3 regions of the Colwellia sp. BRX10-1 genome follow, and region 3 is predicted to be linked to each of the others. Evidence: predicted binding sites of a transcription regulator. Region 3 holds the regulator's gene; each other region holds the start of a gene.
What was found. The regulator NrdR, encoded in region 3, represses ribonucleotide reductase genes. The targets are predictions, from matches to a motif close to AAACACNANATNTNGTGTTT.

Region 1 (6,640 bases), on a different contig from region 3:
ACCTCTGCAGAGAATGCGCTTGTTGCCTGCGAACGCTTAAGAGAAAGAGTAGAACATAGTAAAATATATATTGATGATACCAAAGATGAAAAGGTGTCTGTAACAGTCAGTATCGGCTTATCATTAGGCAAGGGCGATGAGATGAACTTAGAAGGCTTATTAAAAGAAGCTGATCTTTGCTTATATGAAGCAAAACACAGTGGCCGAAATCAAGTGAAGGTGCATCAAGAATCAAATACGGTTGCCGCTGAGGGTATTATCGATGAGTTACCGGTGACCAGTGAAGACGAATATCCAGGTATTGATGCTGAAATAGGTATTGGTAATGTCCTTGGAGATGAAGACCTTTTTGCTGAAATACTGGTGATGTTTTATGAAGACCATTCAAAAGACAGTGAAAAGATTCAACAAGCGATCAGTACTGATGATCAAACTGCTTGTAAACACTTAGTACATACCTTAAAAGGTGTTTCTTGCTCAGTAGGAGCTATGCAACTGTTTGAATTGACTAAAGCGCTAGATGAAGCGGTAAGTATTGAAGATACTGCGCGTTATCAACAATTGTATCAACCGGTTGCCGCAGAGTTAACTAAGGTTTTAGACGGTATAGAAGTTAGGTTAAGCGCGCAATTATAAGTATAAGTATAAGATTAATAGATGTTGATGATGAGTGACGGGTATATTTGTCGCTCAACATCTATACGCGTTGATTCTCCAATCTTTAAAGACCCGTTAATAATCCTAGTATTAGTTATTCAACGATAAGTTTGATGTCACTCTTTGGCACACAACAGCAAGAGAGCACTTCTCCATCGCCAATAAAAGCGAGTGGCTCTCCTTGAGGGTAGCTAATTTCGCCTTCAACTAAGGTTACTCGACACGCCCCACAAAAACCGTCACGACAGTGATAATGCACTTCCACATTAGCCTTTTCTAAACACTCTAGTAAACTTTTATCGTTGGCTTGAAAGGTAATGGTTTTATTATCGACAAAAATACGATGAGCTTTCTTACTTTCAGACAATTTTTGCGGGCACATAGCCATATCATTAGCACTTTTCATTTAAAAAGGCTTAAACGCAAAATGTGCTAATGATGTGATAAGAAAGCATGATAATCGCTTCTTTATCTGGAGGTTAAAACCATTAAAGGTCAAAGCCATCAAAATCATCACTTGATACAGAAGAGTCGACTTGACCAACTAAGTAACTCGATATCTCTGTTTCTTGTGGAGCGACCTGAACATTGTCTGATACTAAGTAAGCATTCATCCATGGTAATGGGTTACTTTTTATATCAAAGGGTGCATCAAAACCAATAGCCGTTAAGCGTTGATTACTAATGTACTCAATATATTGATTTAATATTGCCGCATTCAAGCCAATCATTGAACCGTCTTTGAATAGGTACTGAGCCCATTCTTTTTCTTGTTCAACAACATCAAGAAATATCTGTAATCCTTGCTCTTTCATTTCTTGAGAAATGATTTTCATTTCAGGATCATCTCTACCGGATAACCAGTTATTTAAAATATGTTGAGTACCGGTTAAATGCAAAGCTTCATCTCGAGCAATAAGCTTAATAATTTTTGCGTTACCTTCTAATAACTCACGCTCGGCAAAAGCAAATGAACAGGCAAAGCTGACATAAAAGCGAATGGCTTCTAAAGCGTTGACCGAACAAACAGCCAAGTATAAGCGCTCTTTAAGCTTGCGAGTTGATACTTCAATCATTTCACCATCGACTTCATAGGTACCGTCACCTTGTGACTGGAGTAGTTGTGTGGTGATGATCACGGCATCAAAGTATTTAGAAATACTGGATGCACGCTTTAAAATAGCTGGGTTAACAACGATGTCGTCAAATATTTCACTTGGATCTGAAAACAAGTTTCTCAAAATATGCGTGTAAGAGCGAGAATGAATGGTTTCACTGAAAGCCCAGGTTTCTATCCAAGTTTCTACTTCTGGTAATGAAACCAGCGGTAAAAACATCGCATTCACCGAGCGTGCTGCCATAGAATCAAGCAAAGTTTGATATTTTAGGTTGGAAATGAAAATATGCTTTTCTGAAGGCGTTAAACTTTGCCAATCAGATCTGTCTTTTGATACATCAATTTCTTCAGGACGCCAAAAAAACGATAACTGTTTTTCAATAAGTTTTTCAAAGGCGATAAAACGTTGTTGGTCATATCGTGAGACATTGACACTGTTACCTAAAAACATTGGCTCGAGTAGCGCATTATTAGGAACTTGATTAAACGTGGTGTAGGACATCTATTACTCCTTGATAACACGCATGGAAGTCACAGCCTGTTATCGAAATTTTGTTTTTAAAAATTATAGGTATGACTGATTATGCTCAAAGCTCCATTGTTAAAAAACAATGAAGCTTTTTTTTGTGCGCACAATTAAATTTTACATGCGCCGCCTTCACAGTCTTCTTCTTCTAATCCGAGCATATTCTCAGACGCACCATCACGGGTGTTATGGTAATACATGGTTTTAACGCCTAATTTATAAGCGGTTAAAATATCCTTTAAGATTTGCTTCACCGGTACTTTTCCGCCTTCAAAGCGTGCAGGGTCGTAGTTAGTATTTGCAGAGATGGTTTGGTCAATAAACTTCTGCATGATACCCACTAGCTGCAAGTAACCTTCGTTATTTGGAATATTCCAAAGTAACTCATAGTTACCCTTTAATCTTTGATATTCAGGTACAACCTGTTTTAAAACACCATCTTTACTAGCCTTTATACTGATTAAACCTCTTGGTGGTTCAATTCCATTTGTAGCATTTGAAATTTGTGATGAAGTTTCAGATGGCATTAACGCGGAAACCGTTGAATTTCTTACGCCATGTGTCTTGATACTCTCTCGCAAAGTTTCCCAGTCAAGATGAAGGGGTTCACCGGTAATGTCGTCAATGGTCTTTTTATAAGTATCAATCGGTAAAATACCTTGTGATAAACGTGTCTCATTAAATTTAGGACAAGCGCCTTTTTCTTTTGCTAATTCATTTGATGCTTTCAATAAATTAAATTGAATGGCTTCAAAGGTACGGTGAGTTAAATTGTTAGCACTGCCATTTGAATAATACACGCCGTTTTTAGCTAAGTAATAAGCATAGTTTATTACGCCTATACCTAATGTTCTTCTGCCTATAGTGGCATTGTAAGCAGCTGGCATCGGGTAGTTTTGATAATCAAGTAAACTATCAAGCGCTCGAACTGCAAGGTCTGATAAACCTTCTAATTCATCTAAGCTTTCTATTGCGCCTAAGTTAAAGGCTGACAAAGTACAAAGGGCAATTTCGCCATTTGGATCATTAATATCATTCATTGGTTGTGTCGGTAGCGCAATCTCTAAACACAAATTACTTTGGCGTATTGGTGCTTGTTTCGGATCGAATGGGCTGTGCGTATTACAGTGATCAACATTCTGTAAATAAATTCGACCTGTGCTGGCACGCTCTTGAGCAAATAAGGTGAATAACTCAATAGCTTTAATGCATTTTTTACGAATTGAATCATCAGCTTCATATTTTACATACAAGGCTTCAAATTTCTCTTGGTCTTCAAAAAAAGCATCATAAAGGCCAGGAACATCGCTCGGGCTAAAGAGAGTAATAGACTCTCCTTTGATTAAGCGTGTGTACATAAGCTTATTGAATTGCACGCCATAATCTAAATGACGGACACGATTTTCTTCAACACCTCGGTTATTTTTAAGGACCAGTAAGCTTTCAACTTCTAAATGCCAAAGTGGGTAGAATAACGTAGCTGCGCCGCCTCGAACTCCCCCTTGTGAACAACTTTTAACAGCCGTTTGAAAATGCTTGAAAAACGGAATACAACCGGTATGAAAGGCTTCACCATTACGTATCGAACTACCTAAAGCGCGAATACGGCCAGCATTGATGCCAATGCCTGCTCGTTGTGAAACATATTTAACAATAGAGCTAGAAGCCGCGTTTATTGAGTCTAAACTGTCACCACATTCAATTAATACACAAGATGAAAATTGACGAGTAGGCGTACGTACCCCTGCCATAATAGGTGTAGGTAACGATATTTTGAAGGTTGAAATCGCGTGATAAAAACCTTCAACATATTTTAAACGTGTTTCAACAGGATATTTAGCAAATAAACAAGCGGCCACTAAGATATATAAAAACTGAGCACTTTCGTAAATTTCACCCGTTACCCGGTTTTGGACAAGGTATTTACCTTCTAATTGTTTGACTGCGGCGTAACTAAAGTCTAAATCGCGAGGATGAACAAGAAATTTTTCCATTTGTTCAAACTCTGCTTCGCTGTAATCAGCTAGAAGATGTTCATCATATTTACCATTTTCTACCATACTAACAACATGGGTAAATAATTTAGGCGGCTCAAATTGGCCGTAGGCTTTTTTACGTAGATGAAAAATAGCCAAACGTGCTGATAAATACTGATAATCAGGTGTCTCTTCTGAAATAAGATCAGCGGCGGCTTTAATGATAGTTTCATGAATGTCAGCAGTCTTGATACCGTCGTAGAATTGAATATGAGATTTCAACTCAACTTGTGACACCGAAACGTTATCAAGGCCTTCAGCAGCCCAAGTGATAACTTGATGAATTTTTTCTAAATCGATGAGTTCTTTTTTGCCGTTACGCTTACTTACAAAAAGATTATTAGTCATGAAGAGCCTGTCATTTATTAATTATGCTGGTCGCTTTATTTACCTAACGTTGTCAACTAAAGAAAACGTTAAGTGAACACTTATCAGTATTATATTTCCCTAAAATGTAAATTAGCACAAAAAAACATCTGAACAACAAATACACTATATATAGGGGTTTTCTAAAAACTGATCACAAGATAATGAGGTTTGGCTGTTTTTGCAAGTGATAAAAAGCATAGTTTTTAATAACTTTCTTTAGAGTAAAAGTTCAGTTAGTAACGACTAACTTAGTAGTGCTTTTTATTTTTGATATTACAAAAACGCAACGTTTATTTTAATTAATTTTTGTGGGTAATTTATTTTTAAATAAAATTACCCGTTTATTGGTTGTTTTTGTCAGCTAAAACTTAATTTCCAATAAAAACAACACGTTGCTTTTTTTTAAGCAGGAAGGGCACTAAATGAACAATAATGCTGATATAGACTGTTTAGGTTAAGCGTTACGATGACAACTTGTATAAAGTTTATCCGCTAGTTATTAGTAGATCATAAGAGCGGTTGGTCCACACAAAAATATATACATTAATAAGTGGGGTTATTGCTTTTTTATTATACTTTGGCTGGTGAAATACTCTTTTAAGAAGTTAAGTAATAAGCGCAGCTTTTTGGAATTGGCTGTACCAGGCGGGAATACACCAAAGACATTAATGTCGCTAAAAGCATAATCATCTAGCACTGTTTCTAAAGTGCCTGCTTTTATTTTTGGCCAAGCATCGTAAATAGGAATACGGCCCAGACCATGTCCTGCTTCAACAAAGGCAGTACGTGCGGCGGCATTATTGGTACTAATACTGCCTTTTGTGGTGACACTGAACGAACGACTGCCCTTAGTCAAGGTTAACACTCCAGAGGTTAATTTATAAATAACCCATTGGTGGTCGCTTAAATCAGCCGGTTTAGTGGGGCGGCCAAATTGCAGAAAATATTCAGGTGCGCCACAAAGGCATGTTTGTAGCGTCGCCAGTTTAGTTGCTTGTAAACCAGAGTCAGGTAAGGGGGCACCGCGAATCGCTAAATCGATACCTTCTTTCATAATATTAACGACCTCATCAGTTAACATCACATCGAGTGCTATTTTGGGGTAAATTTTTTTAAATTCGTTCAGCGCCGGCACAACGGTCTGCAAACCAACATTTACCGGGCACGTTATTTTAAGTAAGCCGATAGGTTCATTTTTGAAATTTTCAATTTGCTGATTAGCGGCACTGGCTTGCTCAGCAATAACTCGACAGCGTTCATAATAGGCTTGACCCGCTTCGGTCAGGTTAATCGCACGTGTTGAACGATTAAGTAACTTTACCTCGAGCTGCGCTTCAAGCTTCTTCAAATGATAACTTACTACTGCTCTTGATAGTCCTAAATGTTTAGCGGCTGCACTTAAGCTACCTTGTTCAATGACTTGAGCGAATACAACCATACTTTTGAGTTGTTCAAATGAGATATCCATAACAGCACCTATTGAGGTAATAACCAGTTAATCATTTACTTTGCTAATCATTGTATCAATTATTGATACAATGATGTCAGTTTTATCTGCATTGTTCATTTTTGTTCTTAGGCATATACTAGCTACATTGAATAAACGAACACCTAAACTCACTTATATAACCAAACGGATGAATGATAATGACTAAACAAATATTAATGGTACTTACTTCACATGATGAGCTTGGTAACACAGGCCAAAAAACCGGTTTTTGGGTTGAAGAATTTGCCGCCCCTTATTATGCTTTTATCGATGCTGGTGTCGAAGTTACTTTAGCAACACCTAAGGGTGGACAAGCACCAATAGACCCAACCAGCACACTTGAAGACTTTCAAACAGCTGCGACAGACCGTTACGATGCAGATAGCGAAGCACAAGCTAAAATCGCTAATACGCTAATATTAGCTTCTGTTAATGAAGCTGACTTT
Region 2 (6,640 bases), on a different contig from region 3:
TAATATCGCCGTATTAATGCCAACAAGTTTACCGTGTAAGTTAATGAGTGCGCCACCTGAATTACCGCTGTTAATAGCAGCATCAGTTTGAATAAAGTCTTCGTAATTCTGCGCGTTTAATCCGCTACGTCCTAAAGCACTTATAATACCTGAAGTGACGGTTTGACCTAAACCAAAAGGGCTACCAATGGCAACAGCAAAGTCTCCAACTCGTATATCATCTGAGTCAGCTAATTTTACTTCAATTAAATCTTCAGCGTCTATTTGTAGTAAAGCGATATCACTACTGGCATCGGAGCCAATTCTCTTGGCGGTGATTTGACGACCGTCTTTTAACGTTATTTGAATTTCATCAGCTTCATTGATGACATGATTATTAGTAACTATGTAGCCTTGTGCAGCATCAATAATGACCCCTGAGCCTAAACCTCGAAATTCACGTTTTCTTGCTTGGTTTTGTTGAGGATTACCAAAGAAAAACTTTAAAGCATCTGGTACTTTAGATTTATCTTCGTGGGTACCGGTAACCGAAATTAGCACGACACCCGGAGTAACCTTCTCTAGCATCGGCGCTAAACTTGGCAACTGTTGACCACTAACGGAAAAAGGTAAATTGGCTTGGACGGGCAAACTTGCCACGGCAATAGAGCCGGAAAGAAGAATACTTGTTGCTAAAACAGACAGTTTTTTCATAAAAGAGACAACCTTCTTATAAACATAAATGATTAATGTAATTTTATACTTAACTAAAGACCTATGCTGTGTGCGTTAGTTCCAAAGAACATTAGCCTACATTTGTAACACTTTGTTTCTTGTCGGCAAAAAGTCCACTCGCTTGACCTGAGTAGTCAAGTGGTGGTTCTGTGCTTGTTTCTTCACTCTTACGTTCGGCTCGGCTGTGACGTAATGATACGGTTTGTGCAAGTTGTTCTTGTGTTTCTTTTGAGAAAAAAGGCATGCCATCAACGTCTGAAGGTGTTGCTTGTTTTAATAACTGCGTACTTTTTTCCATTTGCAACATGGCTGTTTGGCAAGTGCTATTCATTTTGTCCAAAAGTATTGTTGAATCATCTAAATGTTCTGCAACATCGAGTTTATATTGCGCTAAAGCGGCTTCACTATTACTAACGCGTTCACTAAGTTTCTGGTTGTCTTGGACTGATGCAGATAAAAAACGACTAGCAACAAAACCTATTGCCGCACCAACTAATAAAAGAAAAATTGCTAAAACTATATCCATAGTGTCAAACCCTCGTTATATTCAATAAAATTAGTAAAAATATAGGAACTTATTTTGTATAATAGCGCTTCTGTTCGCGCTTACCTAATGAATATGATTGCGAATTTGTTAATTTCAAGAAAATATTTCATTAGTCCTGTAAAGACTTTGTGAAACAAAATATAAGTGGCCAATAAATGATCAAGCTTTCACCTCTAGATAAGTATAATGAAGATTTAACTCGTGATGATTTTTTACATGACGATGCGCAGGAAAATGCGGTAAAAAACTTACAGCGTCTCTATGAAGATCTTCAAAATAAACCCTTACCCGTTGAAGGATTTAAGAAGGTGCTTAATCGCTGGAAGCGCATTGTTGCCTCATCTGAAACCAAAACCATACAAGGACTTTATTTTTGGGGTGGCGTTGGTCGAGGGAAAACTTATTTAGTTGATACATTTTATGATTGTTTGCCTTTTGAAAATAAAATGCGTGTTCACTTTCATCGCTTTATGCACCGTGTTCATCAAGAATTAAAAACATTAACCGGGCAAGCTGACCCATTGAAAATAATTGCCAAACGTTTTGCTGATGAAACCTGTATTATTTGTTTTGATGAATTTTTTGTTTCCGACATTACCGATGCAATGATCCTTGGCGCTTTGTTTGAAGAATTATTTGCACATAATGTTACTTTAGTGGCAACGTCAAATATTATACCTGACGGTCTGTACCGAAATGGTTTGCAACGCGAACGTTTTTTACCAGCTATTAAACTCATCAATAAACATTGTGATGTGGTAAATGTCGATAGCGGTATTGATTACCGTTTGCGAACCCTAGAGCAAGCCGAGATTTACCATGCTCCACTTGATGCAGAGGCAAGTGAAAACCTGGCGCAATATTTTATTCAATTGTCGGTCAAACCAGGTAAGAAAGATGTTGACGTTAAAATAAATAATCGCTCATTATCGGCGATTGAAGAGTCAGACGGTATTGTGCACTTTGACTTTTCGGTGTTGTGTGAATCCGCACGTAGTCAAACTGACTATATGGAGATAAGTCGTTTGTATCACACGGTATTATTAGCAAATGTTAAACAAATGAGTGTCGATCGTGAAGATGCGGCCCGTCGATTTATTGCCTTGGTTGATGAATTTTATGAACGTAATGTAAAATTAATTATTTCTGCTGAAGTCGAAATGGAAAATTTATACAGCCACGGCGGTTTGGAATTTGAGTTCAAACGTTGTTTAAGTCGTTTACAAGAAATGCAGTCACATGATTATTTAGCAAGTAAGCACTTACCTTAGTGAGATAGTAAAACTTACTTAAAGATAATTATAAAAATGCCGATTTAACGATCGGCATTTTTTTATGCCAACTTTAGCGTTATTACGCTAACTAGCTATATGTTGTGTTGTTTATTGATCTTGATCGCAATATGTAGTGCTTTGGCTTTTGTCATTTATTTTTATAGGTAATATACACCAAAAATAAAATGATAAAGGAATGCTGATGACAAACGCTTTTTCACCAGGCTTAGCGACAAGTATTAAATTACAAGCCGCTTCAGTTGATATTTGGGATAAAAAATACCGCTTAAAAGACAAACATGGCCACCCGCAAGAGAATACTATTTCAGAAACATTTCATCGAGTTGCCTTAGCGCTCGCGGATATAGAAAATAAAGATAAGAAAAAGTGGTACGAGAAATTTGTTTGGGCGATGGAATGTGGCGCCTATCCTGCGGGACGAATAATATCAAATGCAGGTGCCAAAAAATTTAAGCCCGCCACATCAACAATAAACTGCACGGTTTCAGGCACTATCGACGATTCAATGACGGGTATATTAACTGCGGTGCACCAAGCAGGCCTAACGTTAAAGGCGGGGTGTGGTATTGGTTATGAATTCTCAACTTTAAGACCTAGTGGTGCCTTTGTTGCTGGCGCCGGTGCCACAACTTCAGGTCCACTGTCGTTCATGGATATCTTCGATAAAATGTGTTTTACCATTAGTTCTGCCGGCGGGCGGCGTGGTGCGCAAATGGGGGTTTTTGATATCTCTCACCCTGATGTTAAACGTTTTATTTTAGCGAAGCGCGAGGATGGTCGGTTACGGCAATTTAATTTATCACTACTGATCAGTGATGAATTTATTGCTGCTGTAAAAAATCAACAAGACTGGTTACTCAATTTTCCTATTTCTCACCAAGAGTTACTTGCCGATGATATCGCTATCACCGATCGGGATAAAATACTCTTCAAAGAGAATTATTTTGATAACGCTTATATTAAAAAACATAATTATGTATTGAATCATGAAGGTAAAATCGCCTGTAAAATTTATAGCACGATACCAGCTGTTAGGCTGTGGGATATGATAATGAGCAATACATTTGACTATGCTGAACCAGGTTTTTTACTCATTGACCATGCTAACGAAATGAATAACAACTGGTTTTGTGAAAAACTACGTGCAAGTAATCCCTGCGGCGAACAAATATTACCGCCCAACGGTGCTTGTCTGCTGGGTTCAGTAAATTTAGTTAAATTTGTTGAGCAACCTTTCACTTCTAGTGCGAAATTTAATTGGGATAAATACCGCGAAGTTATTAAAGTTTTTACCCGCATGCTCGACAACGTAGTAGAAATTAATGGCTTACCACTGCCTGAACAACAGCAAGAAATTCAAAGTAAGCGCCGTCATGGTATGGGGTACTTAGGATTAGGCTCAGCTCTGACATTATTAAAAATACCTTATAATAGTCCTGAAGCCCTGGCTTTTACTGACAAAGTATCAAAATTTTTAGCGATAACGGGGTGGCAAGAAGCGTTAAATTTAGCAAAAGAAAAAGGTCCTGCGCCGATACTTGCACAAACGTTCGTGGTAACTCAGCAAATGCTAGTAAAACGCCCCGAAATGATAAAAGACGGCATAAAAGTGGCGGATAAAATAAAAGGTTCAGTTCTGCACGCAAAATACAGTCGTTATATGCAGCGTATCGCTGAAGAAAATCCTGAACTTGTCGAAGCGTTAGCTGAGGTTGGCGCCCGTTTTACACATCATTCTTCAATAGCACCCACAGGCACTTTAGCGCTCAGTCTAGGTAATAATGTATCTAATGGTATTGAACCGAGCTTTGCACATGAATATCACCGCAATATTATTCGTCAAGGTAAGAAATCAAAAGAATCCGTCGCTGTTTCAAGTTATGAACTGCTGGCATATCGTCATTTTATCAATAAAGATGCTTTGGCATATAGCGAAGATGACAATAAAAAGCTGCCTAACTATTTTGTATCTGCCGATGCCATCGCTCCTAAAGAACATGTTGATATTCAGTCTGCGGCACAATACTGGATAGACTCGTCTATTTCAAAAACAATTAATGTTCCAACTGATATCGATTATGAAAACTTCAAAGATATCTATTTGTATGCATACGACCAGGGCTTGAAAGGCTGTACGACTTTTCGTTTTAACCCAGAAGTCCATCAAGGCGTATTAGTAAAAGACGAAGAACTCGCTAATGTAACGTATCAGTTTACCTTAGCCGATGGCACTGAGATTTTAGCGAAAGGTAATGAAGAGGTGGTTTACGACGGCGAAACGCATACGGCTGCAAATCTTCATGACGCTTTAAAAGAAGGTTACTACGGTAAGCTCTAAAAGCCCTGGCAAAAAATAACGAGGAAACTAATAATGAGAGAAATTAATCAAGCGATCACTGCGGTTAAGGTGTTAGTTGCTGATCAGCTGCCTGTTAAAGAAAAAATAAAAGGCATCGCGGATAAACTCACCGAAAGTACAAAACGTCCTGAAATGTTAATTGGTTCTACTTATAAAATAAAACCGCCAGTATCAGACCATGCTCTTTATATTACTATTAATGATATTTTGCTCAATCAAGAAAGTGACCAAGAAACTCGCCGTCCTTTCGAAATTTTTGTCAATTCAAAAAATATGGAGTTTTATTCTTGGGTAGTGGCGCTAACACGGGTTATTTCAGCGGTATTTCGCAAGGGAGGTGACTGCACCTTTTTAGTCGAAGAGCTAAAAGCAGTATTTGACCCCAAAGGTGGCTATTACCAAAGAGGCACAGGTATATTTATGCCATCGGTGGTCGCTGATATTGGCCATGTTATTGAAACACATTTAAAGGCATTAGATATGTTGCCAAAAAGTGAAAGAGATAACCACCAACAAGCCTACATTGAGGAAAAGCGCCAAACAATAAAAGCTAAAGAGGGAAGTGAGCTATTAGCTTTTCCAACCACAGCAAGCCAATGTGTAAAATGTTATCAAAAGTCGGTAATCTCATTAGACAATTGCGCTACTTGCTTAAATTGCGGCGATTCAAAATGTGGTTAGTTACTAGCTAGCGATTGTATTCGTGATAAAAGTTTAAAAAAAGTGCAATTGATTGTGATTTATAGGTGATCTTAGTAGATAACTTCTGTATAATCCGCGCTCCCTGCGTTACAAATGCCTACTGTTTTTGACTTTTGTGAAAAGTAGTGGCGATGGACTCGATACTCGAAGGGGTAGAGCGTGGTCTTTTTAACCGGTGATGCTAATTCTTAGCATTCATCATTTAAAGTAACATAATAAATATTGGGTTTTTTAATGAAAACTTTTGTAGCAAAACCAGAAAGCGTACAACGCGAATGGTTCTTAGTGGACGCCGAAGATAAGACTTTAGGACGTATCGCTACTGAAATTGCAACCCGTTTACGCGGCAAGCATAAAGCAGAATATACTCCTCACGTAGATACTGGCGATTACATCGTTGTTATTAACGCTGAGAAAGTGAAAGTAACTGGTAATAAAGCGAAAGGTAAAATTTACTACTCGCATACAGAATTCCCAGGCGGTCTTAAGCAAATTAGTTTTGAAAAACTAATTGAAAAAGCTCCAGAGCGTGTTTTAGAATTCGCAGTTAAAGGTATGTTACCTAAAGGTCCTTTAGGTCGTGAAATGTTCCGTAAGCTTAAAGTTTACGCGGGCACTGAACATAAGCATACTGCACAACAACCACAACTTTTGGAGCTTTAAGCAATGGCTGATAATCAATATTACGGTACTGGTCGTCGCAAGAGCTCAACTGCTCGTGTGTTCATGAAAGCTGGTAACGGTGCAATTACAATTAACAAGCGTGACATTTCTGTATACTTTGGTCGTGAAACGGCTCGTATGGTTGTTCGTCAACCATTAGAATTAGTTGAAATGTTAGAAAAGTTTGACTTTAACATCACTGTTGTTGGTGGTGGTATTTCTGGTCAAGCTGGCGCAATTCGTCACGGTATTACTCGTGCATTAATGGAGTTCGATGAAACTTTACGTGGTTCTCTACGTGTAGCTGGTTTCGTAACTCGTGATGCTCGTAAAGTTGAACGTAAGAAAGTTGGTTTACAC
Region 3 (6,640 bases):
AAGAAGCGCAGTCAACCGTCTCTATGCTAATTATGCTTCCTGCTATGGTACCGTTTGCCATTATGATGATTGATGATAAGCCTGAATGGGTGAATTGGTTACCTATTTCAGGACAATCAATGTTGATGGAAGATGTTTTTAAGGGCTTACCTGTCGATTGGACTGTGCTTGCAAGTACCACCGCAATTACGGTGGGGATGACAGTGGCATTAGTGCTGGCACTCGCACAAAAATTAAAATCAGAAAAAGTGGTGATGTCATTAAGTTAATCTTTATGACAATACGCTGAGTTGGTATTAAGATGAATAACTCGATAGAATTAACATTACAGCAACAAGACCGCTTTCAAACGGCGTATCAACATATATTGAGTTATTCTTTGAAACGTACTGCAAATTATCAGCAAACATTCACCCAATGGATGACAGAGTATGAAAAATTACTCCGTCATATCATTACCGGATTTGAAGCAAAACCGTCAATTCAAGATGAGCTTTTTCAAGAAATAGCCCTCAATCTTTGGCGGGCACTACCTAGCTTTAGAAATGACTGTACGGTAAAAACTTTTGTCGCTCGTATTGCTCATAATGTTTTAGCTACGCATGTTGCCAAAGCAGTAAAAAGTGTCAAGGTAGAGCAAAGTATTGATGATATTTGCCAAGAGACAGAGCAAGATAAAATTCAACCTACACCCCATCAGAGCTTAGAAAAACAACGTAGACAACAACGTTTAGCTCAATCTATTAGGCAACTTAAACTTGAACAACAGCAAGTGATCACCTTAGCGCTCGAAGGCATGAGTTATCAAGAAATTGCCGATATTTTAGTGATATCCGTTAATCTTGTTGGTGTGCGTTTACAACGCGCAAAAATCGCTTTGAGTAAGTTAATGGAGGCGGTATGAACGAAGAAGATTCCCTGTTACATAAAAAAAGTAAAGTGATTTTATCTACTCAAAGTCAAGCTGAGGCGATACTTGATGTTGCAACTTTACCCAAGAATAAAGCGACTAAACCACTCGATAGTTCGGTAATTGATGAACAATGGGCGCAGATGAGCCAAGACTGGCAAAGCCAACCTATTATTAAAACCGATATTAACCGTTTACTTAAACAAACAAAGCAAAGAACTGTGTGGGCTAAATCTTTATTAGTCATAGATATTATGGCTACGTTGGCTATGTTGTTTGTAGCTAGCTATATGTGGCTCAGTGGCTCGAAAGATCAAGCAACCATTATTTACTTAGGTGGTGGTGGCATTCTTTCCATTATTTTTGTAATATTTGCCATTAAAGCTCGTTTATCGGCATGGAAAATAAATTGTGGAAGTCCTGATAAAGCAATTGAACATGCCATTCTCGGTTGTCAGTCGTCTATTAGCTACATCAAGTTAATAAAGTTCTCTTGTCTCATTATTGGGCCCTTTGCCAATTGGTATGTTTTTGCTGTCACCGAGCAATTAGAAAAATCGCCCATTGTTGGTCTAGCTATTTTGAATATATTTCTGGTGAGTATTTGGCTTGTCAGTCAGTCTTTTTATATAAAAAGGCAAGAAGAGTTAAAACAACTAAATGATATTTTAATAAAATAAATATTGGTTATTTCTTAATAAGATAGATTATATTTTGTTTTTCTGCTTTATTTCTGTTTTAAATTTCTTGTTATTGCTTTTTTTCTTCGTTATATTCTATTTGCTGTTAACGTTGATCAAAGCTGTAAAAGTTTTTATCGATAATAACAGCAACACTCTTGGCATATTAGATTACTAAATGAGCTAAAGCTTGTACCTTTATCCGTGTACAACTGAGCTGATTTCAGGCAATATACGCCGCATAAATTTTGCTATCCATTAGACAATTGTCTGTAACAGCTAAGGCTGAATAATTGAGGAAAAACCATGTTTACACGTGATATGAATATTGCTGATTTTGACCCGGAACTTTATCAAGCGATGAGCAATGAGAAAGTTCGCCAAGAAGAGCACATCGAACTTATTGCTTCAGAAAATTACTGTAGCCCGCGTGTTCTTGAAGCACAAGGTTCTCAATTAACTAATAAATATGCTGAAGGTTACCCAGGCAAACGTTACTACGGTGGTTGTGAATTCGTAGATATCGCTGAGCAATTAGCCATAGACCGTGCAAAAGAATTATTTGGCGCAACTTACGCGAACGTGCAACCTCATGCTGGTTCTCAAGCTAATGCTGCAGTTTTTCAAGCGCTTGTTACTCCAGGTGGTAAAGTGTTAGGAATGAGTTTAGCGCACGGTGGTCATTTAACGCATGGTTCTCATGTTAGTTTTTCTGGCAAGTCTTACGAAGCATTTCAATACGGTCTTCACCCAGAAACAGGTGACATAGATTACGAAGAAATGGAACGTTTAGCACAAGAACATAAACCAGAAATGATCATTGGTGGTTTTTCTGCTTTCTCTGGTGTTGTTGATTGGGCACGTATGCGTAAAATCGCAGACGGTGTTGGCGCATACTTTTTCGTTGATATGGCTCATGTTGCTGGTTTAATTGCCGCCGGTTTATATCCAAACCCAGTGCCACATGCGCATGTTGTTACTACAACTACTCATAAAACATTAGCCGGTCCTCGTGGTGGTTTAATTATTTCGGGTTGTGATGACGAAGCTATCTATAAAAAATTAAACTCTGCTGTTTTCCCAGGTGGCCAAGGTGGCCCATTAATGCACATTATTGCAGCTAAAGCGGTTGCATTTAAAGAAGCATTAGAGCCTGAGTTTAAAGTTTATCAACAGAATGTTTTAGACAATGCTAAAGCTATGGTTGCTGTTCTTCAGGAACGCGGTTACAAAGTTGTTTCTAACGGCACTGAAAACCACTTATTGTTACTTGACTTAATTGATAAAGATATTACAGGTAAAGATGCTGATGCTGCATTAGGCCGTGCCCATATTACGGTAAATAAAAACTCAGTACCTAACGACCCACGTTCTCCGTTTGTAACTTCTGGTTTACGTTTAGGTACTCCGGCTATTACGCGTCGTGGTTTTGGCGTTGTTGAAACTCAAGCATTAACGGGTTGGATTTGTGATATTTTAGACGATATCAACAATGAACAGACGGTTACTGATGTTAAAGCCAGTGTTAAAGAACTTTGTTCACGCTTCCCTGTATACGCGTAAATTAAGCTAACGACTTTAGTGTCTTAAGCGATATAGCTGTGGCACTTAAAGTCTAATGGGAAAAGCTATAAATAAGTTAATGTAACAATAGCTTAATTAGACTAAAATGGCCGCATTAGCGGCCATTATTGTTTCTGTCAATTAAACAGAGCTATGTGTCGAAAGTACCGAGTCCATTAAGATAAAAATATACTTATTGGGATTGGTATAACCTTTTTTGGAGCTTTCCATGTATTGTCCTTTTTGTAGAGCCTTAGATACCAAAGTCATTGACTCTCGTTTGGTCTCTGACGGTCATCAAGTTCGCCGTCGCCGCGAATGTCTAGCCTGTCATGAGCGCTACACTACCTTTGAAACTGCTGAGTTAGTTATGCCACGTATTATTAAAAATGATGGTTCACGTGAGCCTTTCAATGAAGATAAAATGCGTAATGGTTTAGTGCGAGCACTCGAAAAACGTCCGGTGAGTGTCGAGCAAGTCGAACTATCGATTAATAAAGTCAAATCAAAGCTACGTGCCACTGGTGAGCGAGAAGTATCGAGTGAGTTGCTTGGTAATATCATCATGGAACAATTAAAAGAATTAGATAAAGTCGCTTATGTGCGTTTTGCCTCGGTTTATCGCTCTTTTGAAGATATTCGCGAATTTAGTGAAGAAATTGCGCGCTTAGGTAATGAAAAATAGATGAAAGAATTTTCAGCCGAAGATTACCGTTTTATGCAACGGGCTATAATGCTTGCCAAACAAGGACATTATACCACCTCGCCTAATCCGCGCGTTGGTTGTGTTTTGGTAAAAGATGGTAAAATTGTCGGAGAAGGTTTTCATCAAAAAGCGGGTGAAGGCCATGCTGAAGTTAACGCGTTAGCAATGGCGGGTAAAAATGCGCAAGGTGCAACCGCTTATGTAACACTTGAGCCGTGTAGTCATTATGGGTTAACGCCACCCTGTGCTAAAGGACTTATTCTTGCCGGTATTAAACATGTCATAGCGGCGATGGTTGATCCAAATCCTAAAGTTGCTGGTAATGGTTTAAAAATGTTAGCACAAGCGGAAATATCTTCGCAACACGGTTTGTTAAGACAAGCGGCTGAAGATTTAAATGTTGGTTTTATCAAACAAATGACCACAGGTTTGCCCTACGTCCGTTGTAAATTAGCGGCGAGTTTAGATGGAAAAACCGCGATGAAAAATGGTGAAAGTAAATGGATTACTTCGCCTCAAGCTCGACAAGATGTTCAGCGTTTACGCGCACAAAGTTGTGCGATTATCAGTGGTGCTGACAGTATATTAACCGATAATGCAAAAATGACGGTACGTTGGTCTGAGCTAGGGGAATTAAAAGATAGTTATCAAGAGGAAGACGTTAGGCAACCGATAAGAGTGATTATAGATACAAAAAATCGCTTAACGCCTAACTTAGCTTTATTTAATGAGCACAGCCCAATAATTTTAATTCGTCGTACCATTGAAAACATTCATCAATGGCCTCATTTTGTAAAGCAGGTGGTTTTACCTGTAGTCAATACATTAGCTAATGAACAACAGATTGACTTACATGCATTACTTCAATATTTAGCTAAGCTAAATTTAAATGATGTACTCATTGAGTCAGGTGCTCGATTAGCGGGTGCTTTTATTGAACAAAATTTAGTCGATGAATTGATTTTATATCAAGCCCCTAAATTGATGGGTGCAGACAGTAAAAGCTTAGTGAATATGACAAGCATTGAAAGCTTGAGCCAAGCAAAAGAACTAAATATAATTGATTTACGTATGATCGGCAAAGATATCCGTATTATTGCTAAACTTTTACCGTAAAATTTTAGTATGGTGTTGAGTTTTACTTGACCTAAAAATGACTTAAAGAGTGATTATGTTCACAGGAATAATTGAAGCAGTTGGTAGCATTCAAGCGATAAACATTACTGGACAGGGTGCAAGAATTGTTATTTCCACCGGTTTATTAGATATGAGTGATGTTAAATTAGGTGATTCAATAGCGACCAATGGCATTTGTTTAACCGTTGTCGCTTTTGACTCATCAACTTATAGTGCCGATGTTTCTAATGAAACCTTACAGCGTACTGGCTTTGTTGATTATCAAACAGGGCAGGCTGTTAATTTAGAAAAAGCCATGTTACCCACCACTCGTTTTGGCGGACATATGGTGTCTGGCCATGTCGATGCTGTGGTTGTAATAACCTCGATTGAACATAATGGTAATAGCCTAGAATACTGGCTTGAAATGCCAAGTGATTTAGCGCCATACATTGCCGAAAAAGGCTCTATCACAATTGACGGCACGAGCTTAACAGTTAACAGTGTCACCGATGATAAATTTCGTCTAACGATCGTTCCTCACACTAACGCGCAAACCATTATTGCTCAATATAAAGCGGGCACTAAAGTCAATTTAGAAGTTGACTTAATCGCCCGTTATATCGAAAGGCTATTAACAAAAAAAGCCGCTAGCACGGCCGAGCACCATAGTTCTGGTGTGACTCATGAACTATTAGCACGTAACGGTTTTATGAAGTAAACAAACAAGGTGGCGTTTGTATATCAAGCGCACTATTGTATTCCTCAAAATTATGAAAAAAAATTAAATAAAAGAGATGATCATGAATTTAAATACCCCACAAGAAATTATTGACGATATTGCTCAAGGTAAAATGGTCATTTTGATGGACGATGAAGACAGAGAAAATGAAGGTGACTTCATTATGGCTGCTGAAAAAGTAACCCCCGAAGCCATTAATTTTATGGCGACTCACGGTCGTGGTTTAATTTGTATGCCGATGACGGTTGAAAAATGCCAGCAGCTCAAGTTACCTTTGATGGTTGAAAAAAATGACGCTCAATTTAGCACTAATTTTACTGTGTCAATTGAGGCCGCTCAAGGAGTAACTACCGGGATTTCTGCTGGCGATCGTGCAACGACTGTATTAGCTGCTGTTGCCAAAGATGCTAATCATTTAAGTATTGTTCAGCCGGGGCATATTTTTCCATTAATAGCCAAAGATGGAGGTGTATTAAATCGCGCAGGCCATACGGAAGCTGGAACCGATTTAGCGCGTTTAGCGGGTTTAGAGCCTGCCGCCGTTATTGTTGAAATACTCAATGAAGACGGTACTATGGCGCGCCGCCCAGACTTAGAAATTATTGCTGAAAAGCATGATTTAAAGATGGGCACCATTGCCGACTTAATTGAATATAGAAATGCTAATGAGACCACTATTGAACGTGTCTCTCAATGTAAGTTACCAACAGCCTTTGGAGAATTCGATTTAACAGTATTTAAAGACACCATTGATGGACAGGCGCACTTTGCCCTAACTAAAGGTGAGATTAAAGCTGACGAACCAACACTAGTTCGTGTTCATCTAGAAAATACCTTTAGAGATTTATTATTTAGCCAACGTGAGAGTGTTGCTCAATGGCCAATGGCTAATGCTTTAGAAAAAATTGCCAAAGAAGGCGGTG

Region 1: the regulator NrdR is predicted to act here: its motif matches at 4,824-4,843, upstream of nrdA (class 1a ribonucleoside-diphosphate reductase subunit alpha).
Region 2: the regulator NrdR is predicted to act here: its motif matches at 2,655-2,674, upstream of H4J75_RS07410 (adenosylcobalamin-dependent ribonucleoside-diphosphate reductase).

The regions. Positions count from the first base shown of each region.
Region 1 is NZ_JACGWC010000013.1:71,135-77,774, forward strand. Features, by position in the region: gene H4J75_RS12075 (diguanylate cyclase) at 1-636, shown strand, start outside; gene yfaE (class I ribonucleotide reductase maintenance protein YfaE) at 752-1,063, opposite strand; gene nrdB (class Ia ribonucleoside-diphosphate reductase subunit beta) at 1,146-2,276, opposite strand; gene nrdA (class 1a ribonucleoside-diphosphate reductase subunit alpha) at 2,411-4,684, opposite strand; gene H4J75_RS12095 (LysR family transcriptional regulator) at 5,262-6,173, opposite strand; gene H4J75_RS12100 (type 1 glutamine amidotransferase domain-containing protein) at 6,353-6,640, shown strand, end outside.
Region 2 is NZ_JACGWC010000006.1:70,346-76,985, forward strand. Features, by position in the region: gene H4J75_RS07395 (Do family serine endopeptidase) at 1-693, opposite strand, end outside; gene H4J75_RS07400 (YhcB family protein) at 785-1,240, opposite strand; gene zapE (cell division protein ZapE) at 1,417-2,532, shown strand; gene H4J75_RS07410 (adenosylcobalamin-dependent ribonucleoside-diphosphate reductase) at 2,738-4,894, shown strand; gene H4J75_RS07415 (NrdJb) at 4,928-5,596, shown strand; gene rplM (50S ribosomal protein L13) at 5,852-6,280, shown strand; gene rpsI (30S ribosomal protein S9) at 6,284-6,640, shown strand, end outside.
Region 3 is NZ_JACGWC010000029.1:14,068-20,707, forward strand. Features, by position in the region: gene H4J75_RS17160 (ABC transporter permease) at 1-269, shown strand, start outside; gene H4J75_RS17165 (RNA polymerase sigma factor) at 302-904, shown strand; gene H4J75_RS17170 (hypothetical protein) at 901-1,590, shown strand; gene glyA (serine hydroxymethyltransferase) at 1,897-3,153, shown strand; gene nrdR (transcriptional regulator NrdR) at 3,383-3,838, shown strand; gene ribD (bifunctional diaminohydroxyphosphoribosylaminopyrimidine deaminase/5-amino-6-(5-phosphoribosylamino)uracil reductase RibD) at 3,839-4,975, shown strand; gene H4J75_RS17190 (riboflavin synthase) at 5,031-5,696, shown strand; gene ribBA (bifunctional 3,4-dihydroxy-2-butanone-4-phosphate synthase/GTP cyclohydrolase II) at 5,779-6,640, shown strand, end outside.